Regions from separate parts of the Paenibacillus crassostreae genome, predicted to be linked through region 1. Evidence: predicted binding sites of a transcription regulator. Region 1 holds the regulator's gene; each other region holds the start of a gene.
The links. The regulator Rex, encoded in region 1, represses fermentation and respiration genes when NADH is low (regulators of the CRP and FNR family bind a similar motif). The targets are predictions, from matches to a motif close to TTGTGAAATATTTCACAA.
Positions count from the first base shown of each region.

Region 2: the regulator Rex is predicted to act here: its motif matches at 2,991-3,008, upstream of LPB68_RS02710 (polymer-forming cytoskeletal protein).
Region 3: the regulator Rex is predicted to act here: its motif matches at 7,178-7,195, upstream of LPB68_RS13420 (cytochrome ubiquinol oxidase subunit I).

Region 1 is NZ_CP017770.1:673,388-683,835, forward strand. Features, by position in the region: gene asnS (asparagine--tRNA ligase) at 1-339, opposite strand, end outside; gene LPB68_RS03200 (acetate/propionate family kinase) at 382-1,587, opposite strand; gene LPB68_RS03205 (3-hydroxyacyl-CoA dehydrogenase family protein) at 1,584-2,456, opposite strand; gene LPB68_RS03210 (AAA family ATPase) at 2,593-4,095, opposite strand; gene LPB68_RS03215 (hypothetical protein) at 4,088-4,618, opposite strand; gene LPB68_RS03220 (cell wall elongation regulator TseB-like domain-containing protein) at 4,838-5,353, opposite strand; gene LPB68_RS03225 (amidohydrolase) at 5,395-6,705, opposite strand; gene LPB68_RS03230 (redox-sensing transcriptional repressor Rex) at 6,695-7,345, opposite strand; gene dinG (ATP-dependent DNA helicase DinG) at 7,397-10,255, opposite strand; gene LPB68_RS03240 (tetratricopeptide repeat protein) at 10,440-10,448, opposite strand, start outside.
Region 2 is NZ_CP017770.1:564,644-575,091, forward strand. Features, by position in the region: gene LPB68_RS02695 (AAA family ATPase) at 1-746, opposite strand, end outside; gene LPB68_RS02700 (LysE family translocator) at 866-1,447, shown strand; gene LPB68_RS02705 (AraC family transcriptional regulator) at 1,467-2,243, shown strand; gene LPB68_RS02710 (polymer-forming cytoskeletal protein) at 2,390-2,932, opposite strand; gene LPB68_RS02715 (phosphotransferase enzyme family protein) at 3,066-4,085, opposite strand; gene LPB68_RS02720 (nucleotidyltransferase domain-containing protein) at 4,082-4,861, opposite strand; gene LPB68_RS02725 (VOC family protein) at 5,070-5,498, shown strand; gene LPB68_RS02730 (ketoacyl-ACP synthase III) at 5,923-6,942, opposite strand; partial or broken gene LPB68_RS23840 (formylglycine-generating enzyme family protein) at 7,239-8,074, opposite strand; gene LPB68_RS02740 (TauD/TfdA dioxygenase family protein) at 8,247-9,140, opposite strand; gene LPB68_RS02745 (TauD/TfdA dioxygenase family protein) at 9,170-10,054, opposite strand.
Region 3 is NZ_CP017770.1:2,918,884-2,929,331, reverse strand. Features, by position in the region: gene fumC (class II fumarate hydratase) at 1-659, shown strand, start outside; gene cydC (thiol reductant ABC exporter subunit CydC) at 1,123-2,898, opposite strand; gene cydD (thiol reductant ABC exporter subunit CydD) at 2,895-4,625, opposite strand; gene cydB (cytochrome d ubiquinol oxidase subunit II) at 4,625-5,641, opposite strand; gene LPB68_RS13420 (cytochrome ubiquinol oxidase subunit I) at 5,628-7,028, opposite strand; gene LPB68_RS13415 (methyl-accepting chemotaxis protein) at 7,336-9,030, shown strand; gene LPB68_RS13410 (hypothetical protein) at 9,112-9,594, opposite strand; gene LPB68_RS13405 (glycoside hydrolase family 9 protein) at 9,949-10,448, opposite strand, start outside.

The sequences.
Region 1 (10,448 bases):
ATCTACGCCATGTTCTTTAGGTGTAATCGGATAATTCTCAGTGATGTGTATCACTTCTATACCCGTAACCGTCATTTCATACCCCGATGCACTTCTTGGTTCTTCACGGATAACTCCTGTCACATACAAAGAACTTTCTTGTGTTAGACTTTTGGCATCATCCCATACCTGTTCAGATACCTCGCTCTTGACAATAACTCCTTGAATATAACCTGTTCCGTCACGCAACTGTAAAAATTGAATTTTACCGCTAGAACGCTTATTGTTAATCCAGCTTCCAATGGTTACAGTTTCTCCTACATGTTGATTCACATCACGAATCACGCTTTTCGTGGACATACATTAATCTCTCCCTTATGAACAATAAGTTCATTAATAAGACTATTTCGATTCATTAACGATACGGTAAGTATCCCGAGCAATAACCAATTCCTCATTGGTTGGTACGACTAACACCTTCACCTTAGAGTTAGCAGTTGAGATCAAACGTGGTTCGCCTGAACGAATAGCATTCAATGCATCATCAATTTCAACACCTAGATATGTTAAATTCTCGCATACTTTCTCACGAACTACGACAGAATTTTCACCAACACCAGCTGTAAATACAATAACGTCAACACCATTCATTGCCGCAGCGTAAGAACCAATATATTTACGCATACGATATTCATACATTTCAAAAGCTAATGTACAATTCGGATCGCCTTCTGCCAAGCCATCTGTTATCTCTCTCATGTCACTGCTAACACCAGATATCGCTAGAAGCCCACTATGTTTATTCAACATAGAATTAACTTCATTGACAGTCAATTCTTCTTTATTCATAACATACGGCACAATAGCTGGATCGAGGTCTCCACTACGAGTTCCCATCATCAATCCCTCTAATGGTGTCATTCCCATTGAAGTATCAACAGAATGTCCACCTAGAACAGCCGTTATACTTCCTCCGTTACCGATATGACAAGTAATGATCTTCAAGTCCTCAATTGATTGCCCTAAGAATTCAGCTGCTGCTTTACTTACATATTCATGCGAAGTACCATGGAAGCCGTAACGACGTACTTTGTATTTGTTATAAAGTACTTTAGGTATCGCATATAGATATGCCTTTTTAGGCATATCTTGATGGAAGGCGGTATCGAATACAACAACCATTGGAATTCCCGGCATGTTTGCTTCTGAGGCTGTAATCCCCATCATCGCTGCCGGATTGTGTAGTGGTGCTAAATCGATCAATCGGCGAATTTCCGACTTCGCATTATCATCAACGAGAGCAGATGCCTTAAATGATTCTCCCCCATGGACTACACGATGACCTACAGCATCTATTTCATCTATGGATTCGATCACACCGTGCTCTGAGTCTGTCAGCATAGCAAGTACTTTACGAATAGCAGTATTATGCTCTAAGATCTCTTTGACCTCAGTTACTTCCTGACCTCCAGTAGGTTTATGATTAAGGATGGAAGACTCCATTCCAATGCGCTCTACAAGACCTTTTGCCAGAACCGACTCATCAGTCATATCGTATAATTGATATTTCAAAGAAGAACTTCCTGAATTAATAACTAGAACTTTCATATTCTGTCACCATCCTTGTCATACGTAAAGAATCCTTCACCTGTTTTAACCCCTAAATTCCCAGCACGAACCATCTTCTTAAGAATGGTTGAAGGACGATATTTCAATTCGCCAAATTCACGGAACATTCTTTCAAGTGCTGCAAGTACAGAATCAAGCCCGAAACGATCTGCCATTTCAAGTGGACCATTCTGGAATTGATATCCAATACGCATAGCATCATCGATATCCTCAGCAGATGCTACTCCTTCTTGAAGAATATGTAGTGCTTCATTAATTAATAAACAAATTAAACGAGAAGTAACAAATCCAGGGGATTCATAGATCATAACACCCTTCTTATTAACTATTTCTTCAACAAAACGTTTTGTTTCTACAAAAGTAATTTCTGATGTTTTCAATCCACGAATAATTTCAACTAAATCCACTTTTCCTACGGGATGGATGAAATGCATACCAATTACACGTTCTGGATACATCGTGGAACTTGCAAGTTCAGTTAAACTAAGTGTAGAAGTATTACTTGCAAGAATTATATTATTAGGACAAACTTGGTCCAATTGTGCAAAAACTTCTTTTTTCGCTTCTATATCTTCATAAATGGCTTCAATAACCATGTCACAAGTACCTAATTCAGCGAAATGAACCACCTTTTGAATTCTGCTAAGAATCAATTTCTTCTCAGTTTGAGTAATTCCCCATTTCTCAAGCTGTTTGTCGAGGCTCATTTCGATCATATGATAAGAATAATCTAATTTTTCTGCAGTTTTCTCAACTAACAATACATCAATGCCCTTTGCAGCCAGCATTTCAGCAATTCCTTGCCCCATCGTGCCGCCGCCGATGACACCTATTTTTTTGAATAACATATGGTATGCTACTCCCTTTCTCTGCTTATATTTTGGTGTTGTACTATTCTTGTCGAATAATACACATTCACCACTCCAACATCTAATAATATCTTAGCACGGATCAAAAGTAAAAAAAAATAACCAGCATCATGTTTTATGCTGGTAATTGTGAAGATTCATTGAATAGATATCGAAATTGTTCTCCAGATAGGTTTTCCTCTTTCATAAGGATATCTAATGATTGATCAAATATATTTCGATGTTGCTCAAGAGTCTCTCTTGTTCGTGTCATTAATTGTTCTAATATGACATTATTTTCTTTCATCAATTCTTCTGTTGTTACCATTTCTAGCTTCACAATCCCTAATGATGTTAATCCAGACTTCATCATCGTTTGGACGATATTTAATGCTTGTTCGAAATCATTACTTGATCCAGTACTACGCCCACCATAATATATTTCTTCTGAGGCAGCCCCACCAAGAGCAATCATGATCTGTTCTTCTAGATATGATTTCGTATAGAGGTACTGCTCCTCTTGAGGATTGTGACGAACATATCCAAGGGCTTGACCTCGTGGACTAAGGGCCACTTGACTAACACTACCTGGACGTACAATCTCAGCCATAATAGCATGCCCTAATTCATGAATGGCAACTCTCTTTTTCTCTTCCTGTGTAGAGTCACGATCCGTTTTCTCACCCATCATCACTTTATCAATTGCCATGGATAAATGCTGCTGCTCTATTTCTGACTTATTCTCTCTCATCATGTATATTGCTGCTTCATTCATCACACTTTCAAGCTGAGCTCCCGAGAAGCCATATGACTCTTCAGCAATTTTATCCAAATTAGTGTCTATATGAATGGGTTTATTCTTAGCATGTATTCCGAGAATATGTTTGCGCCCTTTTTTATCCGGTAAATCAACCTGAATATGTCGATCGAATCGTCCAGGACGAAGGAGCGCGCTATCTAACATTTCCTTACGGTTCGTTGCAGCTATGATGAGTATTCTTGGACTTTCATTATCGTATATACCGTCCATCTCTGTTAATAGCTGATTTAAAGTCTGGTCATACTCACGTTGCTGACCACCTTCACGTTTACCACCTATAACGTCAATCTCATCAATAAAAATAACGGCGCTTTTCTTCTTTTCTTTAGTTGCACGAGTGCGTGCATCGCGGAATAAATCACGAACTCTACCCGCTCCAACACCAACGTACATTTCAACAAATTCACTACCTGCGACTGCAGTAAATACAGAATCAGTATATTGACTGGCTGCTTTTGCGAGTAATGTTTTCCCTGTTCCTGGAGGTCCTGTTAGTAAGATTCCTTTCAAAGGTCGAATTCCAAATTTCTGAATTTCTTCATGTCGGATGAGAAAATCTAATGCTTCCATCAATTCCTCTTTGGGATGCTCTTGCCCCCCAATCTCATCAAAGGTCAGCTTACTTGGAAGTTTCTTCTTACGCTTCCGGTCAGCCATTGCTCCAACAGCAACTCCACCTCGATTATTCATAAAAAACAATAATCCTGCCACTAGCACTCCTGCTAATAGAATGGGAACAATATTCACACCAATATAGCCAAGAAAGATTAGCAATACTGGAATAAATCCGATAAGCACTTCTTTGATCCACTTAGGCATTATTCCACACCTCCAACACTTCAGGTTCACGTGGCAGAATGATAAACTTACTTCCCTCACCATCGGTTAGGCCAACATACACGTTTTTGTCATCCATTTCTGTGGTCACCTGCACCGTTGAATCTTGTTCCATCTCTTGTAATTTCTCAACGATCTGAGTATAGCGTCTATTCTCCATTGCTTCGGCTACAGGAAATAGTGCTTCATCCCAGAAGTCATCTAAAGCATCATTCGAATGATCAACCACATCAAGTTTTAATGTTCTTCCATCAATGATTGATTTACCTTCTGAATTAATTTGTTGAACTAGCCCTGACAATTTCGTACCCGGCTCCACATCAATCTTTACTACAACCTCATTGGGACTTATTTCTAGTGTTGATTGATTGATACCTTCATAATGGTTAACAATATTTTCAAGTGGGGTTTGTTGAGCTACCTGGCGAAACGTAAACCATCCGCCAAATAGAAGTCCACCTGAAATAATCACAGTTAACACAACCGGAATGATACGTATTTTCATCCAACAATCTCCTCTCGTATAAATGCGTATTGTAAATACAAATAATAGTATATATAATCGTATATCATTTCGTATATCAAAATAACATAAATAAGTATATCACATCGTATACACTTTTTTTCTGAAAAAATATGGTTTTTTTAACACAACAAGTACTTCCTTATATTTCAAAATAACCAGCTGAATCATTCTTTTTAGAATGGCTCAGCTGGTTATTTTTTATCGATTTGGCAATGTGAATTGTTCACCTATTTGTTGACCATCACTAAAGCGATAGAAGCGATAGTTATAATGATCTTGATCTTTGTAAAATACTTGCCACACAGCACGCCCATTAAATAATCCCAATTCCAATTGGATATCTTTCGTATCCGGGAGTTCCCGTTGAATGATACTCATCATTTGACTTCTCGATAATCCATCTTCAAGTAATTCACTTTTAATGGCTCCAGAAGTAACATTCACTTCCTGATCACTCGTGAATGGGACCCAGACGATCATATGCTGATCTTCCTCATTTTGCCCTTCGATAACCCATACCACATCATTCCAGACCGATTTAGAAGTACGAGTCACTTTGATTAATTCACTATGCTGCTTAGCTGCGACAATTGCTATTTCTTCTTGTCTCCATTGGTCTTGCATAATGTATATATAATATCGGTAGAGCCCGAATAATAGAACGGCTATGATAACAATAATTAACCAAATCAGCTTCTTTTTATTCTTTTTCAACCCGAACTTCCTTTCTTCAGGGATCAGGAATAACTCATATCCTAACGGTTGAGTAATCCTTCAAAAGCAGATTGTGCTTCATGACGAATACGTTCTTCGTCTAAAGTTAGACAAGCTCCATTCTTCACAACTTGTTTACCATTTACCCACACATGTTCTACATCTTTACTACACGCAGAATAGATCGCATGCGAAATGAAATCTGTTCGAGGTATGAAATGTGCCTGATCTGTATTTATTGCAATAAAATCCGCTTTCATCCCTGGAGCCAAAGATCCAACTGAATCGAGAAATAATGATTTCGCACCGTAAATAGTCCCCATTCGTAAAGCTTCAGCCGCAGGAATAGCAGTAGGATCTCCAGAAATCCCTTTATGAATAAGAGCAGCTAGACGCATCTCTTCAAACATATCTAAGTTATTATTACTAGCAGGTCCATCTGTTCCTAACGATACAGTAACTCCTGCTTTTAACAAATCTGTAATACGCGCAATACCGCTTGCTAATTTCAAATTACTACCTGGATTATGTGAGACACCTACGTTATACTTTGCTAGAATCTCAATTTCTTCATCGGTTAAATGTACTCCATGAGCCACAATAGAAGGACGTGTAAACATACCTAACTTCTCTAAGTGTTGAACAGGTCTGAGACCATAATCAGCGACATTCTGCGCGACTTCACTTCGTGTCTCCGACATATGTGTATGCATTGGAATATCAAGATCATGTGCAGCCTGAACAAATTGTGTGAAGAAATCTGGTGGGCATGTATATGGTGCATGTGGTGACATCATCGTTGTGATTCGACCCTCTGCTTGTCCATTCCAATCCTTAGCAAAGTTGATTGCTTCCTGAAGTTTCTGTCTTTGAACCTCTTCAGAGCATAAACCGATGACACCTCTAGTAAGTACAGCACGAATACCTGACTCTTGAACTACATTCGCTACTTGGTCCATATGATCATACATATCTAGAAACGTCGTAGTTCCACCCTTAAGCATTTCTAATACAGAAAGAGACGATCCCCAGTAGACATCTTTAGAAGTGAATTTCTCTTCCATTGGCCACATTTTCTCTTGCAACCAAATTTGAAGAGCCAGATCATCACCATATCCTCTAAGTAATGACATAGCAGCATGTCCATGTGTATTTACGAGACCTGGCAAGAATAATAGATTATTCCCATCAATAACTGGAATTTCTTCATCAATGGATGGCTTCTCTTCACCAATATATGTGATTAGATCATTCTCAATAAGCATATACCCTTTAACAATCGACTGCTTATTGTTTAGAATAGTAAAAGTACCATTCTTAATCATCCATTTCTTCGTTGTACTATTCACCATCAGTGGAATCTTCCTTTCCTTCTTCCAAATAATACGCCAAACTAAGCATTTCCGTTGTAAAATCAGCAGCGTGAATACGAACATGCGGTGGAGTCTTTAATATAATAGGTGCAAAATTAAGAATAGCTGCAATACCCGCTTCGATAAGTTGATTTGCAACCTGCTGCGCTTCATACTCAGGTACTGTAATAATTCCGATTCTAATATTGTGATTCTTAATCGTATCATAAAGTTCATCCATAGGTTGAACTTTCAAAGTGTTGATTTGTGTGCCTACCTTAGGTTCGTATGCATCAAATACAGCAACAATTTTTAAATTTTCTTTCAAATAAGCATTATAGTTAGAAAGAGCGTGTCCCAAGTTACCTGCACCCACTAGAACAACATTAATCTGTTGATCTAAATTGAGGATATGACGGATTTTCTCTATGAGATAAGCCACATCATACCCAATCCCCTTCCGACCGAAATCGCCGAAATAAGCAAGATCCTTACGAATTTGAGCCGGGTTCAAATCAAGCTTTTGACCAAGTTCTTGTGAAGAGACTGTTGACACTTCTCGTCTCTGAAGTTCGGAAAGATAACGCCAATAAATAGGTAATCTACGAACGACAGCTTCTGAAATTTTTTCAGATTTCATATTTGCTCCTCCTCATAATTAGTGTTCACATATGAAATAACTTTAGGTTTATTAGCGGGAATCGTCTTGTAACCATTCAGAAATACGTGGAACCATTTGATTCGTTGGCATATGTTCCATTTTGGGACCAGGTAAAGAATATAAGAAATACTTTCCATAATATGATTCAATCACACGTGTATCATAGACTATGACGATTCCTCGATCATTCGCTGTACGTACTAAACGGCCAAAACCTTGTTTGAAACGAATGACTGCTTGCGGAACGGAAAGCTTCATAAAAGGATTTTTCTTTTGTTGTTGTAATAATTCACTCTTCGCTTCCACAAGTGGATGGTTCGGAGGTTGAAAGGGCAGTCGTACGATAGCCAGACAAGTTAACGCTTCACCTGGAATATCTACCCCTTCCCAAAAGCTACTTGTGCCAAGTAATACTGAAGCACTACTGTCTTGGAATCGACGAATCAACTTAGTTCTACTTCCATTGTCCACTCCTTGACCAATCACTGCAATATCTGTGGATGATAAGGCTTTAGTTAACGGTTCATGGACCTGTCGTAGCATCCGATATGAAGTAAATAATACTAACATACGTCCATGCGTAGCTATCGCGGTGTCAGCCAACGACTTCACTAATGTTTCAACAAAGAGTGCATCACCTATGCTCCCTTTCACACTTGGGAAATCACGTGGAATAACTAATAAGGCTTGATCTCGATAACGGAATGGTGATGGAAGCATGACTGTATTCACTTGATCCTTGTCTGCCGCCTCTTGAAGTCCCAAATTCTCGATCATATACTGGAAAGACTTATCGATAGAAAGTGTTGCAGAAGTTAGAATAATACTCTTCTTTTTATCAAAGAATACTTCCTTCAATTGCTTACTAACATCAATAGGAACGGCATACATTTGTAATGACTTACTACGATAGTGGCCATTAGCCTCCATCCAATATACATTCGTTACATCGTTTAGTGAGATAAAGAAATGCAGGTCTTCTCGTTGAGTTGCTAAATCTTTCACAAGACCACTTACATCTGTAAGGAGGCTTTCTAATTGTTGGTCATCAAGATTCTCTCTGATTTCATTTATCATTTTATCAGCATTACGGATAACTTCACCTAACGAAACATAAATTTGATTCTCTATTGCTGCTAGTTCTTCCCAATCTTTTGGCTTCTTTGAAGGTTGTAAGCGAAGGACAAATTGTCCCGTTTCTCCAGGTGCAGCATCACTTCGCTCAGGTAGCAGTGTAAACAGCATGTCACTTAATCGGTCCCAATGCTCCTTCACTTCAACTAAATCACCACTCATACGATCAATCAGTACAGCCCAATCCTGAGATTTCTCATTAAACGATTGGCGAAGTTGATCTCGTAGAACAGGGAATTGTCCATTTCGGTTATCTTTGTACAGTCGTACAAGGGTGTGGATCACATTGAAATACCTCATATGTAGCCCTAAATGTTTACCTGCAACATCTTCTAAGTGATGAGCTTCATCAACGACTAAATACTCATAAGCAGGCAATAATTGATGACCCGCTTTCACATCCGTGAACAATTTAGAGTGGTTAGTAATGACAACATCCGCAATACTCGCTTCATGTTTAGCTCGATGATAATAACATTTACGGAACCAAGGACAGGCCCGACCCAGACAAGAATCCGAATCACTGGACACTGTTTCCCAGAAATCCGCACCACGACCGACAAGATTTAATTCTTCATCATCACCTGTCAAAGTCTGCGTTAACCATACGATCATTTGTGCAGCTATAAGCATATCCTCTTTAGGATTACTGAAGTCTCTAGTATTTATTTTATGTTCAAATTTTCTCAAACACAAATAATGTTGTCTACCCTTAAAAACGGCAGCTTTAAATGGAAAGGGTATTACTTGAGTTAACAGTGGAATATCACGTTCACGTAACTGCTCTTGAAGGTTAATCGTATGCGTGCTGATCATAACTTTCTGCTCACGCTTCACACTTTGATAGATAGCAGGAATCAAATATCCTAGTGATTTACCAGTACCTGTTCCAGCTTCTATAAGTAGATGCTTTTCATCCTGTAGTGCTTTCATTACTTCATTGAACATCATGTTTTGTGATTCTCGTGCTTCATACTGAGGCATCAATGTGCGAAGTTGGTCTTGAATTTTCTCAAGGTACTCATTGAATTCCATATTCTTTAATGGATTATCGTCTGCATCATCTCGTGGCGCTGAAATATCCGTCCAATCTTCAACTGCTAATGCCAAGCGACGATAAAATGTATGTTTCTCCAAGTCCTGTGCGGGCTCTTTCTCTTTCTCACGACACAAAACATCGAAGAACCAAGCTAAATCACTATCATCATCACCAAATATTTCATTAATTCTTTGTAAGCTAATAAGCGGAAGACTAATTAATTCGTCTAAGCATTTCAGTAACACATGCGCAGTTGCTAATGCATCACTATCGGCTTGATGCGGTCGATCATGCTGAATACCGAATTGTGAAGTAACTAGACCTAATTGATATGTCGATAATGAGGGAAAACTTATTTTTAGCAAATCTATGGTGTCTAACAACCGACCAGCGAATGGTAAATAACCACATCGATCGAGTGCGTTCTGCAAAAAATTAAAATCGAAGGCAATATTATGACCTACCAAAACAACATCATCTAACAGTGGAACTAACTCCATCAACATTTCTTCTAATGAAGGAGCATTCTCAACATCACCAGCTGTGATGCCTGTTAATTGACTTATAAAAGGAGGAATAGATATCCCGGGATTAACAAATGATCCATATACTTGTGATATTGATAGATCTTCCTCAATAATGGCAAGCCCCACTTGAATGATCTCATCCGTGGACTGGTTGCCCGTAGTTTCAAAGTCCAGTACAGCAAATTTCATGTTCAATTATTCCCTTTCAATCCAGTCTCATTTTACAGCATAACAGAAGATTTAAATTTATTCATTAATTTGAATTATGAAATTGTATGCAGAAGATGGAATAGTTCTCTAATATGTTGAAAAAAAAGGCGATGCTCTGTTGCTTTCGCTTAACAGGCATCGTCTTCTATAGGATGTCCTTACTTTAAAATAA
Region 2 (10,448 bases), 110 kb from region 1:
TCAAATAACTGATTCAGCATTTTATCTTTATTATTAAGGAACTCCTTCATAATCACGTAATGATCGGTTTCCTCTAAAGAACTCATTTCGATGCCATCTGGATTTAGATTATATATAATTGAGTCTGGGTATGCCATCAGGATTGGTGAATGAGTTGAAATGATAAATTGTGAGTTTTGTTGAACCAGTTCATGAATTCGTGCAAGCATCGCCATTTGGCGGAGAGGGGACAATGCAGCCTCTGGTTCATCCAAAATATATAATCCTTTACCTCCGAAGCGATGCACGAATGTTGAAAAAAACGACTCACCATGTGACTGCTCGTGTAAAGACTTCCCACCATAAGATTCTTTAATTGGGCGATCGGATGAATCTTGACTATCGAGATCATCTATATTCGTAGCGAGGTTATAATAACTTTCAGCTCTAAAAAAGAAGCCATCTTTAGGTCTATAAGGACCTTTAATCAATTGAATATATTCATACAAGTCAGAATGAGTAGATCGAGTCGAGAAAGAAAAGTTAATCGTTCCACCCTCAGGATTAAACCCCCACGCTACTGCAATTGACTCCATTAGAGTTGATTTCCCCATTCCATTCTCACCAACTATATAGGTTACCTTAGGGTGGAGATCAAGCTTATGGAGACTCTTAATTACCCCTAAATTAAATGGATAGTTATCGTAAGATGGGATACCCTGTCTTTTTAGCTGAATCTGCTTTAAAAAACATTCATGAGAATTCAAATTTTATCACTCCATTTACTAGAACTGTTTCATCCAAGTTTAACTGACTGCAATAATATACTATAAGCATGCTAGATGAAAGGTGTATATTCATGTGATACTTTTATAGGAGGTTTAACATGAATTTAACATCCTTTTTGATCTATTGTGTTGTGGTTACAATTACACCTGGACCTACCAATATTGTTATTTTATCTTCCGTACAACACTTTGGCGCCAGAAAAACAATGCAGTATGTATATGGGGCCACTATAGCTTTTGGTTTGTTACTCGCCACATCTTCCATACTCAACCGCATTCTTGTTGAGATCATTCCGAATATTTTGAGTATTATGCGGATCATCGGCGGTTTTTATATGCTCTATCTTGCTTACCAAATCTATCAAATGGGTTCAACGGAAACTAAAAATCATCAACCAGCTAATTTTGTCTCTGGCTTACTAATGCAATTTGTAAATCCAAAGGTGCTATTGTTTACGGTAACCGTTATACCTAGTTATGTGTTGCCCTATTATACATCATCACTTGCATCGTTCCTATTTGTTATAATAATATCAGTTATCGGTTTTTTGGCATTTACGACCTGGGTTATATTTGGTACGATCTTCAGAAGTTATCTGCAGAACCATCAAAAGGTGATTAATGTCCTGATGGCGCTCTTTTTAGTGTACTCTGCAATATTGGTTTCGGGGATCCTATAGAGATTGGGAGGCGAAGAGTATGGAGAAATTCAACTATAGAAAGTCAACAGATATTCTGGCCTTATCGGCGAGTATGACTGATTTCACATATAAAAAGCACTGCCACGAGGAATATGCGATCGGTGTAACCCTGCGTGGCATTCAGCAATATAACCTAGACGGTAGTTTTCAATCATCCCATAAAAATGGCGTAATGCTGTTTAATCCCGAGCAGTCGCATGACGGTAGGTCATATGATAAATCTGGTATTGAATATGTCATGCTCTATATCAAGCCGGATCTATTCTTAGAGATATCGAAAAAGAAAGAATTAGTGAATTTCTCATCTCCAATCATCTACGATGCCAGCTTAGCACAATGTATATTATCCCTAAGCCATGCAATCCAGAACGGAAAAGAAGAATCACTATGCAATGAACTGCTATTAACTCTAGTCGACTATGTATCCAATACAGAAATAGATACACCCCATAGAAAAAATAATAAACTTGTTAAAAAAACAAAAGAAATGATGTTTGGCAATATAGAAAATGTGCTTAAGCTTGACGATCTCTGTAAAGAATTTGACCTGTCCAAATATCAGTTTATTCGTGAGTTTAAAACTTATACAGGAATATCACCCTATCAGTTTTTTCTGAATTGTAAGGTAGAACATGCCAAGCATTCCATTGAGAAAAACAAAGATATCTATTTGGCAGTGGCGGAATGCGGATTTGTGGATCTAACTCACATGAACAGGCATTTTAAGAGTGTGTTCGGAATAACTCCATATGAATACATGTCACAACTTAACTGATCAGGATTGATATTTCATTATCGTTATTCATGCTTAAGGTTATGTTCTCATCTTTGTGTAAAACGAAAAAAGGCCTGTATACAAAGCCACGATTACGAGGCTCTGCATACAGGCTATTTATATTAATGATCAGTATGATTACGAGATTATTTAACTTCAGTTGCTCCAGTTACTTTACCTTCAAGTACTGCAGTTGCTTTTACATCTTCGCTAGCAAAGTAAAGATTACCATCGATCGTTGCATCTTCAGTTAAAGTAAATCCATTGGCTTCTACATAAACGTCACCTTTGATTGTTCCGCCTTGAGCTTTCAAATTCTCACTTTGTACAGTTAATTTAGGTACTGTAAGTGTGTATGTTGCAGTCACTTTGTGATCCGCATCCTGTGCATAAAGGGCAATCTTACGATAGATATCGCCTTCCGCTTCGTTCTTATTACGGAATTCACCAGCAACGGTAACGTCTTGATCTATGGTTACATCATTTAGAATAGCAATGATCCATGTTCCATCTGCACTTACAGCTTTAGTGAATGCTTCTCCTTCATTTACAAGTGATGCTGTTGTTACAACATCTGCTTGTTCTGTAGCTGGAGCAGCTTCATTAGCCGCTTTCTCTTCATTAGCACCACAACCTGATAATAAAGCAACCGATACACCTGCAACTAATAACATTTTAGCAAATTTCATTTTTATTCCCCCTATTTCTTATTATAAATTTATTATATATTAAAATTTCATAATTACAACGTGATAAATTTCACAATATTGTGTCAGAATTTATACTACCTTCATTTGAAGGAATTTTTTCATGAATCACAACTTATGTTCCCTTCGCTAATATATTCAACTCTTTTTCTATCCAAATCCAACTTAACTCCAATTGCTTCAGATCAGCAACCAGCAACTGCACTTGCTCTCGTAATACCTCCGGTCCATCTGTATCCATAAGGTAGCGACTTAGAAAATGAAGAAACACATCCACTTTACGCAAGCGCATAAGTATGGGTATTGCAGCTACTTCTTCTGGTAACAACTGAACTTTGCTTGCAAAGCCTGTACAAAATTGCCGCACGGTTGCTATTTCATCTTGGTGACCAAGTAGTCCCGAGATCACAACAGCAGGCTCCATCGCTCTCACATCGATTGTACAAAATTCAAAATCAAGTAATGCACATACCTGATCGACATGTTCCTTATGTACCAGAAGATTGGATTCGTTCAGATCACCATGTACAAGCTGTTGTGGCAACTTTTCCAGTCCAGTTAGTGATTCACAGATTTCGATATAGGCTATTCTAAGTTTATGTAGGATGTCTGTCAGATCATCGAAGGCTTCCGGAGGATTCTCGCAAAAGTCTAATACGACCTCACGTGTACATATTGGATAAGACTTCTCCAACTCATAATACGGTCGATACGCAGGTGCAATATCTAGATTGACCCTTGCAAGAGTAACAGAAAGCTCACCCGTAACTTCACCGAACGAGTTAGCTATGACGGTGTTGCTCTCTTTAGGAGACAGTCCTTCAATATATTCGAATAGACAGGCAAACTTTCCACTTCCATCATCCATCTGAACGATGGTTTGACCATCGAGTGCTTTGACTGGAATAGGAACCTTAAAGCTTAGTGACTGATGCTGAAGTGATTCTAAAATAGCATGTTCAAATTCAATTTTTTCTCGATCTCGATGTGTTTCATAACAACGTAGAACATAGCGCAGATCATCATTTCCCACAAAATATGTTGTATTGTTCCACCCACCTATTCCCTTTTGGATGGAACCTCTCCATGTTAACCAATACTTTCTCACCACGGATTCAATCAACGACCCCATCATCCTGTATTCCCCCATACTATCTTTAAGTACTTTCTATATAAAATATCCAGTAGGTTCGTAGGATCCTCAAGTTCGCTTGTACATGAATTAGCAAAATCCGTCAGATACTCAATTTCTTGTTCTATAAATTCATTTACCCTTTCAACTTTCTTCTCTAAACTTAGTTCTTCACCGGCAATCTTTCTACTTAATAATTCATTGATTTCACTTTTCAATACGGGATCAGTTACCATTTCAGTTAGCAGATCCTGAAATGAAATAGGCGGATTCGTATTGTACTTCTCAATCCATTTACATGCCAATATAGGACGTAACACATAAAAGTATTTTTTAATTTTTACTTCATCACCCTGTAAGTACATTCGGTAGTTTCCTTTAGCCATACTTAAATAATGATGAACTGAGGCTTTTGGAGAGAATACTTGATGCCGTAACCTTAACATTTCATCTTTAAATCCATATGTATCATAATAAATGATCTCAGAAACTAACCATTCTAATAGTGGTGGATTGGATTTCCGAAACAACTTTAGAGCTTTTCTAATATCCCACCCATTGATGTCTAATAGGTCATTGATAGGAACCTCTATAACATCCCGCTTCTCGTCAATAGATAAATACCAATCAGGTTGTCTAATATATACAAAACGAACGTCATAATCACTATCTTTGGAAGGAAACCCCCATGCGCGGCTGCCTGACTCAACAGCAAATAGTATTTTGACATCATGTTTTTGTTCAATTTCTATTAACTTTTCTTGAATCATTTCTTTCATATTCTTCAGCTCCTTCTGCCTTGTTACAACGAACTTTAAATGGAGTGCTATACCTTGTCTTTAGTTTAATAGAAAAGGGAGTTTATTCAAAGGATTTAAGACACCCGTTTACAATTTTTAAGTTTTTGGATATTTCTCGAATAAATGCTACAATCCATATATAAATCATTAGTAATGATTTACAGTTCATATCGAAGGAGAGAAGCAAATGTCAATTGATGTATACCTAAATTTCAATGGAAACTGTCGTGAAGCTGTAGAATATTACGCCGAGATATTTGGTACAGAGGAACCACAGATTATGTCCTTTGGAGATACACCTCCAGATCCAAACTTCACTCTCCCCGAAGAAGCAAAAGATCTCGTCATGCACGCTCGACTTCAAATTCAAGGAAGTAATGTGATGTTCTCTGACACATTCCCAGGTATGCCATTTGTAGTAGGGAACAATATCAGCCTAGCCATCGTAAGTAAGGATTTAGATGACGTAAAATCTTTGTTTGCGAAACTCCAAGAAGGTGGCAAGGTCGGAATGGAACTCCAGGAAACATTCTGGAGCGCATGCTATGGCAATCTAACAGACAAGTTCGGTATAGAATGGCAGTTCAACTATGACAATGGTCAGTTCACAATGTAATTGTTCATATCAATAGACCAATAAACAAAGGATATGGAACTTCTCATTTAGAGAAATTCCATATCCTTTGTTAATACAATTCCCATATAACCTAACCTGTCGCCACACATCTAAATCCCATATGTCCTCCCTTTCCAAATATTACAATGATGTTCGCCATTTTCATAAAGTTCATTTCCCCAAGTGTATTTCCTGTCTATTACCCCACTAGACGCATCATACTCCCATTCATCGCTATGTCATTGAAAGTGTTCAGACGGTCCGCAAGTCGATTCAGTACACCTTATCACCTCGGGCCAAAATGATATTGAAAAATCACCATCGACTGCTGAATCCACCCGTCGCTAGACGAACATAAAAAGGCCCAAGATATCTTGAGGCCCGTTTATGTATTTGGAAATTGTATATTAGTTAGTCATTTCTATTATAGTTCACTTTCTGGTAAATAAACCTGCTTATCAGGATTCCAGTTAAGCAATAAACCTGCTTGCGTAAGCCCTGCACCAAATCCGTAGATTAGGATACGCTCCCCATCGTGAATCTTACCTTCACGAATACCCAAATCTATAGCCAGTGGAATGGTAGCCGCTGACGTATTACCGAAGTTCACTAAACTATATATCGTTCGTTCAAGTGGAATCTTCGTCCGCTCGCAGATCGGTTCAATAATACGTAAATTGGCACTGTGAGGAATAAACCAATCCACATCATTTATGGTTGAAGCGCTTTTCTCTAGAAGAGCTTTTATACCCTCAGGTACATTTCTAACAGCCCAACGAAATACTTCCTTCCCATTCTGTACAAGTGCTCCCGTGTTACTCAGATCTACACCGTTCAACTTCTCAGCTGTACCATTTAAATATACGTGAGCACCACCGATCCCTTCGGTCTCATGATGGTAGGCCACAAAACTTGTATGTTCTGGGTCAGCTTCTACAAGCACAACACCAGCACCGTCACCGAATAAGATACACGTTGACCGGTCCGTATAATCCGTAATTTTAGACATAGCATCCGCACCAAACACGAGAACCTTACGATGTAATCCGGAAGCCACCATGCCGTCCGCTACGTGAAGTGCATAAGCAAATCCAGCACAAGCAGCACTGAGATCAATAGCTCCAACCGAACCGGAAATACCAAGTTTATCTTGAAGCAAAGCTGCTACGCTGGGAAAAATAAAATCTGGTGTAGACGTCGCTACAAGGATAAGATCCACATCTTTCAGGGATTTATCGTATCTTCGCATTAAGTCTTGAGCAGCGGATACGCACATATCACTTGTATATTGATCTGGTTCACTGATGCGGCGCTCTCGGATGCCCGTACGTTGTACTATCCATTGATCATTTGTATCTACTAACTTTTCTAAATCGAAATTGGTCATTCTTTTGACTGGTACATAGGATCCAATGGCAGTGATACGTGCTTTCGATTGCTCCATTACCTCACACTCCTAATTATTATCTGGTATTAGTACCTGATACTATTTTTATATTAACACATAATCATCCATTTTAATACTGTTTCCAATCGGGATAGATACTACTATCCAAACTAATGAACACAAGCAAAAAACTCAGCATTTGAGGTGCTGAGTTTCGACGAGATGATTATTTTCAACAAACATACATTTGAATTTCAAGTATCCTCGGAATTACCAAAGCTCCCTAAAGCTCTGTCTCCTGTTCTCAATCATACGATTGAATTTTGCTTTTAGACCCTCATTATCGAACCGCGTTAGTGTAAAGCATCAGCCACACATCTAAATCCCATATGCCCCGTCGAGCTATCGACCGTATTGAACGTGCGTGCAGCTATCCGATATCGGTTACAATACGAACGATGGCACAGATAGGATCCCCCTTTGATTAACTTGATCGATGGGTCTAATAAAATGTTAGTAGCATCAGACGGTTGATTTGAAAATGATTCCTCGCTCCATTCCCATACGTTCCCTGACATGTTATACAGACCAAATGCATTGGCATCATAACTGTCTACTGGTGCAGTACCTATGAATCCATCCTCTCCACTATTCGTATGTGGGAATTCCCCTTGCCATATATTACAGTGATGTTCGCCATCTTCTTGGAGTTCATTCCCCACGGGTATTTCCTGTCTATTACCCCACTAGAGGCAGTGTATTCCCATTCAGCTTCCGTAGGTAACCGTTTCCCAGCCCAAGTAGCATAGGCTATCGCATCATTCCATGATACGTGAACAACAGGGTGTGTAAGTCGGTGATCTGTGGAAGAATTCCGCCCTTCAGGACATTTCCAACTTGCCCCTTCCAGCCCGATCCACCATGGCGTATCCTTCGGCGAACCAAGAATATCTTGTTCCAATTCATCACTCACAAATAAATGAAAGACAAAAGACCACCCATATTTCTCAGCATCTGTCTCATAGCCTGTCTTTTCAATGAAACGTGCAAATTGTTCATTCGTTACAGCATATTTGTCCATGTAAAAAGAATTTATGTACACTTCTCTTCGAATCGTCTCTCCATCTTCTTCCGAGCTTTCGTCATTCTCTGAACCCAGTATAAATTCACCGGCTGGAATCTGGACCATATTGTTTAAGTCTAGGGTTTGGAAATCTGTCAGATTCGTTTCTCTTATATGCATACTTTGATCTCTTGAGACAGAACAACACGATTGGGGTTTTGAGAGTTGCATCGTTATCACACTCCATAGTCGTTAATCTAGAGGAAAACTGCCGAAGGTCATTCGGCAGTTTTCCATGTTATTTCTTTGTAATTAATTTACTTGGTTCTTGTTGCTGATTCACAGGGATGTTCTTCCCTACGGTCACACGGCGTACAACACGGCGTTCTTCATAGTCTGCGATAGCATAATGTTGGGTAGCTAAGTTATCCCAGATCACAACATCCCCTTCTGTCCATTGCCAGCGTACTGTATTCTCTAAACGCTCAACATAGGAGTTAAAAATACTGCGTATTTTTTCAGATTCGCTTGAACTGAATCCTTCTAATTTATTGACAAAACCACCTAACAGGAGATGCTTTTTCCCAGTTTCAGCATGGACGTGTACAACAGGATGTCTCGTCTTAAATACAGTGGATTCAAAGGTAGCTCGATATGCTTGATAAGTCTCATTATCTTCAAGATTAACTGAATTTGGTTTAAAATCCGCATAATCAAAGTCATTGGTGTGGACAGCCCACAACTCATCGGCTAATGTTCTTAATCCCTCTGGGAGATCTTCATAGGCTGTATTGGTGTTAGCCCAGACCGTATCGCCACCCACAGAAGGAATGGTTACACCTCTTAAAATGGAGTATTTCGGTACTTCCGGTACGAACGTCACATCCGTATGCCAGTGATTGGCTTTTGCCCCATGCTCAGAATCCAATTCAAAAATGTAATTAGAGTTTTCTTTCACAGGAACGGTTGGATGTGCATAAGGTTCTCCTAATAAATGAGCAAATGCTTCTTGGGCTGCGTCATCTAGATGATGTTGTCCTTTGAAGAAAACCACCTTGTGCTCTTGGATCGCTTGCTGTATTTCATTAAATACTTCTGGATCTAACTCCCCACTTAATTGAACACCCTGAATCTCGGCTCCAATTCGTCCTGCCACAGGTACCACTTTTAATTGCTGTTTTTGTGTTGTCATCTTATGATTCCTCCTCATTTTTAATTGATTTATTTTTTCAAAAGAAGCGCACTTGACTCGTTATGTTGATTCTTCGGTACGTTCTTACCAACTGTTACACGACGTACGATACGACGTTCTTCATAATCCGCAATCGCATAATGTTGGGTAGCTAAGTTATCCCAGATCGCTACATCACCTTCAGTCCATTGCCAACGCACTGTATTCTCAAGACGTGTTACATATGATTGATAAATGCTGATTAGGCTTTCCGATTCACTACTTGAATACCCCACAAGTTTCCGAGTAAAGTTCCCTAGAAGCAGATGTTTCTTACCACTCTCCGCATGAATATGTACAACAGGATGTTTGGTATTGAACACCGTTGATGCAAAAGACTTCCGGTATTTCTCCTCCGCTTCCTCATCTGTTGCTTGGCTAATCGTCAACTTGGCATAATCAAATTCATTGGAATGAATTCCCCACAGCTCATCCGCTAGTTTTTTCAAGCCTTCAGGTAGATCTTCATAGGCTGTATTCGTATTAGCCCAGACCGTATCGCCACCCACAGAAGGAATGGTTACACCTCTTAAAATAGAATACTTCGGCACTTCAGGTACAAATGTAACGTCTGTGTGCCATTGATTTGCTCTTGTGCCTGAATGAGAATCAAGCTCTAAGATCGAACTTGTATGATCTCTAACGGGTACAGTCGGATGTGCATATAGCTCGCCTAGTAATGTTGAGAATGCCTCCTGACTCGCATCATCTAGATGTTTCTGCCCTTTGAAGAAAACAACTTTGTGTTCCTGTAAAGCCTCTTTGATCTCATTGAGCACCGCAGAATCTAACTCTCCACTTAATTGAACACCTTGGATTTCAGCTCCGATACGACCCGCTACGGGTACTACTTTGATCTGTTGTTGTGTTGTCATTGTTTTTCCCTCCGGGATATTATTTTTTGGTTCATCTCACATATCACATCTGGATAGCTGACTTAGAAAGAAAAAAAAGAGATTCAGCAAAAGGTAATGAAGCCCTTTTACCGAATCTCTGACCGAACAGTCGATTCTTTTCTTTGGTTTAATAAACTATTGAACATGATGTAATGTGGGTGTGATGTTGAATTGAACGTATCATAACAAGGTCGGAAATAGTCTGTCAATCATTATATTTATTATTCCCATAAATTTAGTTGGTATTAAGTATTGATAATGATTTAAATTCGTGCTAAATTATACCCAGTTCCATAAATCACGTGAATCCACTAGCCAACTAGAGATTCAGTAGAATGATGTTTCTGTCATTTTACTGGGTCTCTTTTTAATT
Region 3 (10,448 bases), 2.2 Mb from region 1:
CAGAGGAAATCAGCAACCTAACCGGCAAAACGTTCACCTCTGCCTCTAATAAGTTCCATTCTCTTACGAGCCATGATGAACTCGTCTATGTTCATGGTGCATTGAAAGCGCTCGCTACAGACCTCATGAAGATTGCCAACGATGTGAGATGGTTAGCAAGTGGTCCACGATGCGGCATTGGAGAACTGATTATACCAGCGAATGAACCTGGAAGTTCCATCATGCCAGGTAAAGTCAATCCAACTCAAAGTGAAGCCCTAACAATGGTTGTCTGCCAAGTGATGGGGAATGATGCAGCGATTGGATTTGCAGCAAGCCAAGGTAATTTCGAATTGAATGTATTCAAGCCTGTCATTATCTATAATTTCCTTCAATCGGCAGGACTTTTGGCAGATGCCATAAGATCATTTAATGATAATTGTGCCATTGGGATCGAACCCAATTACGCCGTTATCCAACGTAACTTAGAACAATCCTTGATGCTTGTGACTGCGCTAAATCCGCATATCGGATATGAGAATGCAGCGGCTGTAGCTAAGCTAGCCCATAAAGAAGGTCTAACGCTCAAAGAAGCAGCGCTACGGAGCAATCTATTAACAGAAGCCCAGTTCGATGAGATTGTGCGACCAGAACAAATGATTCATCCGAAGGCAGATTAGGTTAAGTTCTTTTTGAAAAAAAGACCGCCCAGTTTCATTGGTCAAGCCCCCATTGATAGTCATGATTATCAATTGGAAGGGCATACCATATACTGGGCGGTCTTTCATTTAACGGCAGATCTAAATATTCTACCGTTAGTTCCATCTAATCTATCTTCAGATCCTCATACTCTACGTACTCTACCTCTACCGCCCCCTCCTCTGTCCATTAGTTGCATAAAGCACATCTATTCGGGAGGGTTTGAGAGTAAGTGGAAAATTAGTTGTATAACATACATCTAAAATGAGGGGTCGATAGCAAATTGGTGATTTCCTCGGATTTAATTGTACTCTATGCAACTAATATTAGTATTGTATGGAATGCACTACTTTTAATTGTACTATTTACAACTACTGGCGATGCCACGGCATTTACGCTTGCCTGATAATTCTTCTATTGGTAATGCCACGCCACCGCGCAGCGCTAATCTGATGCTTTCAAGAAACTCTCCGGCCGATCTAAATGATAGAGATTACGGTAGCGTGGATAGTTCTCCATGAGCTCAACATGTGAACCTCTCATCTCAATCTTTCCATTCTCCATAAAGATGATCTCATCCATTCGCTCTGCACCGACGAGATGATGCGTCACCCACACAAGGGATTTCCCTCTAAGCGTCTCAAAGATCGTAGCGAGCAGCTCATTCTCTGTCCGCGGATCAAGTCCCACTGTAGGTTCATCTAGTATGACAACAGGTGTATCTTGCAATAGGACACGCGCTAATGCGATCCGTTGCCGTTCTCCTCCAGAGAAACGTTGCCCTGTCTCATGCATAGCCGTTTTGTAGCCCTCCGGAAGTGATTCAATGAGACGATCCATCTTCACTTTACGAGCTACTTCAGCTATCTCCTCATCCGTTGCATCTAATTTACCCATGCGGATATTATTCGTTACCGTTGTATCAAATAGATGTGGACTTTGATTTAATACGGAAATGATGCTAGGGATATGTTCATCATATAGATGGGCATCCATCCCATGAATTGTTGCACTACCCTTTTCAGGAACAACAGCGCCTTGAATCAATTTCAATAGCGTAGATTTACCTGCACCACTTCGCCCAATAATAGCGATTTTCTTCCCTTGAGGAATATCTAATGTAATGTCTTGGAAAGACCATACTCCTAAGTCATCATATCGATATGAAGCATGATCTATCTTAAGATGTGCGTCACTTCTAGCCCTATTCAAGACCTCTTCACTAATCTTCTCGATCCGCGAGGAATCTGTCCCTTTCATCTCTTTTCCCGCATCCTCAATCTCAGCCAAACGGACAAAAGAACCTTGATAACGTGGAACTTTCTCGATAGCTTCAGAAATCGGAAGAAATGCATCCATCAGTGGAAAGATTACAAGTACAAATGCTGCGATCATCGTCGAGGCAATCAATCCATCAGCGTACTGTTGACCTGACCAATATAAAACACCTACTACTGCGATCCCCGACGTTGTTTGGCCGATCAGATTTCTCCATCTCGCCCATGTACTTAACTTACGATCAATTTGCGCTACTTCTACTTCATTGTTCTCATAGAGTTCAACGAATTGAGCTGGTCTACCACTAATGACCCAATCACTCATGCCTATTACAGCGTCTGTTAGAGTCTGATACAATCGACCACGCTTATGCTGTGACTGCTGATTCTTCTTCTTCGTGAGCCACAGTGAGATCCATGGCAGAACAAGGATGAGAATAAGGAGATATAACGCCATATATAGAGCAAATTGCAAATCGAATTGCCCTAATGCCGTAATGGATATAGCGTATAGCAGTAATGCTACTAAGCTTGGGAAAATCGTACGTAGGTACACATCCTGTAATTTCTCGATGTCCTCTGCAAGAACTCCAAGGATATCCCCTGTACGGAATCTTGATGAAATAAATAGCGCTTGCGGTTCGAGAATACGATATAACTGTACGCGCATTTTTGATAGAATTCTCAGAATCGTATCATGTCCAACGAGACGTTCCACATAGTGAACAACTGATCTACTCGTACCAAAAGTTCTTACAATAACGATCTGCACGTACACCATCAAGATATTCTCAGGCCGAAGTGCAGACTTAGAAATCAGATACCCAGAGGAGAACATTAAACTACTTGCTGTTAGTAACGTTAGCGCACCCAAAACTACAATAATGACGAAGCGCCAGAAATATTGTGTGATATAAGGCCGTAGCCATTGTTCGCCTTTCATAGCACACCCTCCAGCTGTGAAGTAATTAACGCATAATAAACACCCTTACAAGCGATTAACTCCTCATGGGTTCCAATTTCTGCTACTCTACCTTGATCCATCACGATAATCTGATCCATGTCTGGCATCCAGTGTAGACGGTGTGTAGCCAGGAATACCAACTTCTCCTTAAAAAGAGAAAGCATCGTCTCCTTCAACTCATATTCCGTCTCGATATCCAAATGAGCTGTTGGTTCATCTAACAGAATCACCGGTCGATCACTTAGGAATGCACGTGCGAGCGCTACCCGCTGAGCTTGGCCACCACTCAAGACACGACCACCACTACCAATGACCTCGTCAACGCCTGCTGGTAGACTCTCCACAAGCTCAGATAGACCCGCATTCTTAACTGCTTCCTCAACCTCTGCCTGACTTGCATCAGGCGTATAGAAGCGCACATTATCAGCAAGACTACTGCTAAATAAATAGGGACTCTGGGGGATATATGTCATTTGATTCTGCCATGCCACATCTGTTAATGCCGAAAGCGCTTGTCCGTTCAACTCTACGGTGCCTGAAGAGGGTCGTAGAAATCCACTTAGCACATCAATTAGCGTTGATTTCCCAGCTCCACTTTCGCCAATAATACCAATCTTCTTCATTCCTTGAATGTGTAGGGTTGCATCATGCAGGGAATAAGGACCCTCTGCTTCATGCTGTACCTGTACATGTGATAATGACAGTTGGCTATCGGTATTCCAAGAATAAGAGAACCCTTCAGGAAGAGACAATTCCTCCTTCTCAATTGGCATATCGATTACAGCTTGGATTGCCTCTCCTGCTTCCTTCCCATTCAAAGTAGCATGATAATCTGATCCTACCATCCGTACGGGTAGGAAATACTCTGGTGCTAGAATGAGGATCGTTAGAGCTGTGACCAACATCATTTCACCGTTGATTAAGCGCAGACCTAGACTAACAGCAACCGAAGCTACAGACAACATCGTGAAGAAGTCCAATGCGAACGAAGATAAGAAGGCAACACGCAACGTTTTCATTGTAGCTTTTCTATACCTATCACTAACTTTGCCTATCGAACCTTCATGTGACTTGCTTCGACCTAAATACTTCAGGGTCTCTAGCCCACGTAATGAGTCAACGAAATGATTCGCTAAATTCCGGTAAGATTCCATTTGACCATCTACTTGCTTACGCGAAGAAAGTCCGATTAGAATCATGAATGCAATTAGAATCGGCATCGTAACTAAGAGAATAACTCCGGACGTCATATCTTGCGTGAATATATATATAAGAAGGACTACTGGAACTATCGCAGTTGCTACCGTACGCGGTATGATCAATTCTAAATAGAGCTTAAATTTTGATATTCCATCCAAAACAAGCGTAACCAGCTTCCCTGTTCCCTCTGTCTTAGCGAACCGAGGTCCAAGTTGAAATAGCTTGTCTATTAATTGTTTGCGCAATAACGCACCGGTATGCTCTGCATAGCGGTACGTTATTTTTTGTTGCAAGAAATTTATGACATGGCGAACCAGAAATGCCATCAGAAACATGAAGATTCCATCATGCTGATTCTGCAGGGCTTCCCCAGCAAAAAGTGCGGAGACAACTTCCGACAACCCTCTGGCCATCCACAATATGGATATACTTTGCACTAAGGTCAGTAGTGCCACCATCAATAGAACGGGTTTGATTCCTTTGAAACCTAATAAGTCGCGACCCATCAGTATTCCAAATGATCTTTCGCATTAACTCTTTTATTGAATACGAAGTAGCTCCATATTTGGTACCCTAGAACAAATGGAAGCAAGGTTAGCGCAACGATGGACATGACCTTTAATGAATATTGTCCCGATGCAGCGTTCGTAATCGTTAAACTAAAGGTGTCACTGATCGAACTGACCATAACCCGTGGGAATAACCCAATAAATATGGATGCAAAGGATACGATAATTACGGCTCCTGTCATACCGAAAGCCCAACCATCTTTTTTGCGTGAAATAAAGTATGCGGCTAAGAAGTAGACAATCACGCCTACAACAGCAGTTACACTAAGAATAGTGCCACGAACTTCGAATACATCCGTCACAAAATACGTCATCACAGCAAAACCTACTAATAGAACAGCTAGAGGAATCAATAGCTTCTTAGCCATCATACGTGCTCGATCCTGCAAATCTCCCATAACTCTTAAGGTAGTAAACATAAGTCCATGCACTAAGCAAAGAACAACTACAGTGATACCTCCCAATAGCGTATATCCATTGACAATATCAGAGAAACTCGCATTCATATTCATATCTTCGCCAATAGGGACCCCTTGTATTAAACAAGCGAATACGACCCCGAATAGAAGCGGCGGAAGCAAACTACCTAAGAAAATAACAATATCCCAAGTTTTCTTCCAAGTCTCTGAGTGAACCTTTCCTCTGAATTCAAATGCAACACCACGACCAATCAAGGCTAATAGAACAAATACTAATGCAGTGTAGAATCCACTAAACAAAGTAGCATACCAATGAGGGAAGGCCGCGAACATCGCACCCCCTGCAGTAATCAACCATACTTCATTCGCATCCCAGAAGGGGCCAATCGAATTAATTAATACGCGACGCTCAGAATCATTCTTCGCTAGAAGCTTTGTTGACATACCTACGCCAAAGTCGAAGCCTTCCAAGAAGAAGAAACCAATGAATAGTACGGCTATCAACAAGAACCATAACTCATTAAGAGACATAATTACCCTCCTTATCAAATGGGTCGTGAGATTCTTCCTTATGAGTATCGGAATCATGCGGTCCCTTCTTAATCACACGTAAAAATAGGTAAACTAAGATGATAGCTAATATTAAATATGCAAGTGAGAATGAAATTAATGAGAACAAAATTTGCCCTGCAGATACATTAGGTGAAACACTATCCTCTGTCTTAAACAGTCCAAAGACCGTCCATGGTTGACGACCGATCTCTGTCATGATCCATCCCGCCCAGTTCGCAATAAATGGTAATGAAATTGCCCATACCATGATATGCAAGAACCACTTATTGACTTGATCTAGCTTTTTACGAGCTACGAGGTAGACACCGTACATACTTAGAAGAATAAGAATAGATCCGCTCCCTACCATAATCCGAAAGCTCCAGAAAGTCGTCTTTACAGGTGGAATATAATCCCCAGGGCCATATTCCTCTACGTATTGTTCTTGTAACTGGTTCATGCCTTCCAATGAACCCGAGAACTTGCTATACGATAAGAAACTTAGCAAATATGGGATCTGAAAAGTTGAACCGTTCTCTTTATTATCCGTATCTATAGTCGCAAATACCGTCCAAGGCGCTGGATCGGAACTTGTATCCCATAGCGCTTCTGAGGCCGCCATCTTCATCGGTTGAGTCTCAACCAGATACTGAGCTTGACTATGTCCTACAAGCGCGACACCAATTGAAGAAACCATTCCTACTATTATCGCTATAATAAAGGACTTCTTGAAAAATTCATAATCTTTACGTTTTAACATCTTATAGGCACTGACACCTACAACAAAGAAAGCACCTGTCATAAATGCAGCTAGTACCGTATGTGGGAACTCCAGTAATAGTTGCTTGTTCGTGATCAAAGCAAAGAAATCATTCATCTCGGCTCGACCATTATTAATCTCATAACCAACCGGTACTTGCATAAAGGCATTCGCAACGATGATCCAAAATGCAGACATCAGCGTACCAAAAAATACTAACCATATGCTCATTAAGTGAAGCTTTTTAGATAGGCGATCCCATCCAAAGATCCATAGACCCAGGAACGTAGACTCTAAGAAGAACGCAAGCAAAGCTTCGACCGCTAGCGGCGCTCCGAATACATCTCCTACAAATCTAGAGTAGTCAGACCAGTTCATCCCGAACTGAAACTCTTGTAATATACCTGTTACCACACCCACTGCAAAGTTGATGAGAAACAGATGGGCCCAGAATTTAGCCATCTTCTTGTATTCTTCTTTTCCTTTAATAACATACATTGTTTCCATAATGGCGATCAATAATGCTAATCCAATAGATAATGGTACAAAAATAAAGTGAAACAGTGTGGTCGACGCAAATTGAATGCGTGAAAGCATAACCGGATCCATGATTTCCAATCCCTCTTCCTATAGTTAAGTTATCAAAATACATCATCAGCAAATTTATTTAATGACATTTATCACATTCATACATTGTGCCAGACACTTCAAAAAGCACATGTGATATTTATCACACTTTGAGACGAAAATGAACTCGATTGTGAAGTTTGTCACACAATATTAAAAAATAAACTCTTTTTTTCTCGGGATAAGTGATAATAACCACAGATTAAATATTTAAAAGCTAATATAATTACTTCCACTATATTCATATTGAATATTAATTTTAAATTACACAATATTGGAGGACATTAGAATGGGATTGGCTAAAAGGGTCACATTAACCTTAATTACCCTACTCATCATCGTAGGTGCATCAATTAGCATCTTTGCCTATCAGATTACATACAGACAAGTAGATGAGGCATTAGGTATAGAAACCGTGGGATGTGCCAACATCACTTCAGGCCTTGTTGATCCCGAAGATATCATAGCACTTGCCCAAGGTGACGCTACCTTGCTTAGCGAAGTAGAATCAAACATAGATTGGATCGTACATAAGAAGGATCTTTTTAAGGAAGCTTACATCCTATCTCTTGAAGGGAAAATTTTGGCTGTTGATACAAATTTAAAAAGTAGAGGCTATAAAGCAGGAGATGCCTTCTATTTCGATGAAGATGCTCGAGAAATGATCCTTAGTATGAAGCATTCAGCCTACTCAGAAGTATATACATATGATGATGTTCAACTAAAGACAGGTTACGGACCTATATATAAAAATAATGATCCCAATCAGGAGATTGTCGGCCTGTTAGCGATCAATGTTGACGCCCCGTTGATCCAACAACGTACAATCGATACGCTTAAATATCCATTCATTGTAGGTACTATTCTTTTCATTGCTGCTGCTCTGATTATTCATCTCATCATTCGGAGAATGATCAATCCACTAGCTCATCTGTCAGCCAACGTTCACCGAATTGCTAAGGGTGATCTAACCTTGAAACCATTAAAAATTAACAGTAAAGACGAGATCGGAAAGCTAGCAACAGATATTAATATAATGACTTCTAATCTTCAAAGTCTGATCCGTGAAGTTAACGATACCTCCATGCAAGTTGCCTCCTCATCGCAAGAACTATCCGCAAGTTCTAAACAATCTGGAGAAGCAGGACAACATACCACCATAATTATTGAGCAAATGGCTTCTGGCGCAGAAAAACAATTACAAAATCTAGAAGTGGGCTCTCAACAAATAGCTGAAATATCTAATTTTATTGCTGAGATATCTATAAGCACAGAACAAGCTCTTCACTCAGCTTCTGATAATTTGCATAAAGCACAAATAGGAAGAATAGCAATGAACGATACCGTGGCTCAGATGCTTCTCATGAATAAAGATATTCAGGAATTATCACAAACAATCCAAAGCCTCCAAGATCATTCTCAAGATATAAGAAATATGCTTCATGTGATGACTAGAATGGCCGAAGAAACTAGTCTACTAGCTCTTAACGCTGCGATTGAAGCAGCACGTGCAGGTGAAGAAGGGCGAGGATTTGCTGTTGTAGCTAGTTCAGTAAAGAAATTGTCGGAGAACTCTGCTCAATCTGCGAAAGAAATATCTGCAGTTGTAAATACAACCATGCACCTCATGGAAAATATTAGTGATAGTATGCTTAATACAGTCACACAAGTAACCGAAAGAACCAAACAAATCTCTGAAGTAGGATCCTCTTTCGAACAAATAGAATTTGCGGCTACTCACATTAGTGCGCAGAATGAATATGTTGCTACTGCAGTCCATCAGCTATCAGAAAGTGCAAATATCCTTGTAGATACAGCCAAAGTCCTCGTCGAAGTGGCCAATCAAACGTCGGATGGTGCACAAACTGTATCCGCTGCCTCTCAACAACAACTCTCTTCACTAGAAGAGATTGATTCTTCTGCTAGTATTCTTTCAGGAATGTCGGAGAAACTCCATTCTCTTATCGAACGATTCAAAGTATAATCATTCTTCTATAGAAAGAGGAACATAGCCGATTATCTCAAGCTATTGTTCCTCTGTTTGATAGTTTAATATATTTGAATTCTATGCTTCCCGCTCCACAAAATATTTATTCGTCATATACCAAGCTTCACCCTTGTCGGTGGGAACCTTACCCTTCTTCTTGTCCATAAATACAATCTCTTTACACTTTGAACAAAACCATTTCGTTGTGTAGTATTGCGAGTAAGTTGTATACGTTGTCCCACATTTGCAGTCTACTTTAAAGAATACTAGATTCTCCTCATAAGCTTGCGAAAGTTCATCATTCTTCTCTTGATCTCCTATGGAGATAGGTCTGATCACCTCCACATAGTTGGAGAATCGATTCTGTACCTTGAAATCTGCCACAAGCTCTGGATTAAGACCGAAGAACTCTTTACCGATTGTGGTAATGTATCTAGTATTTGATCGATAACTCTCGATCCATTCTTGAATTTGTTTATTGGATAAAGGAACGGTTCCTTTAATACCGCTATTCAGTGTATAGGTCATAATTGTTAAATTCTCGCTGTCTTCGTAATACATTATAGCCTGAACCTCCTAACTAATATCTATATAACTTTACTACTTCCCTCACATTTAATCAAAAGGGTGAATTAGGAAACTACTAGATCCCACATACCCAATAACCTGAATAAAGTTAACTAAAAATGAAGGTCATATTGCTTCACTTCTTTTATGTATTACCTATAATCGCTCTTGTAGTTTCATATATCCTTTATTATAGCTTTATATATCGACCCACTTTTCTTATAGATTTATAAGACTATTAATTCTATACATGTTATAAATATCCTTTTTATTCATATTGTTTACATTATAATGAATAGTCAAACCTAGTCCTAAATGGCTTGACTACTCATTATATACCATCCGATCCTATCCATTAAAATGTGACACTACGAATACTGCTGGAGAATTCCAATATATCGTTACTTCATTCGTTGAATAACTATCCTCATGATCTGCGAAACATTGTGCAGCGGGCAAGCCCTGCAAATGTTCTCTAACATAGTCATCATGCAGTCCACGATCCGGTCCACCTACAACCATACCAGGAACAGGCAGAATCACATGATCACCAACAGATGGACGATGATGTGGATTCATTACAGAACGATCTCCGAATCCTGTAACATAGCTAATATCTAACACATTTCGCCCCATGAGATAATGAAGATGATCTAACGCACATGACTCGTACTTAGCATCCTTCTGTACATGATATGCAATAAGTAGAAGCATCGCATTATTCATAACTAGCATATTACTTCCCCATATATAATCCTCCGTACGAAGTGAGATGGAATATCCATCCTGACTACACTGTTCAACAAGACGATCTGCCTCCTGTAGCCATTCTCCTTTCAACGCGTTAT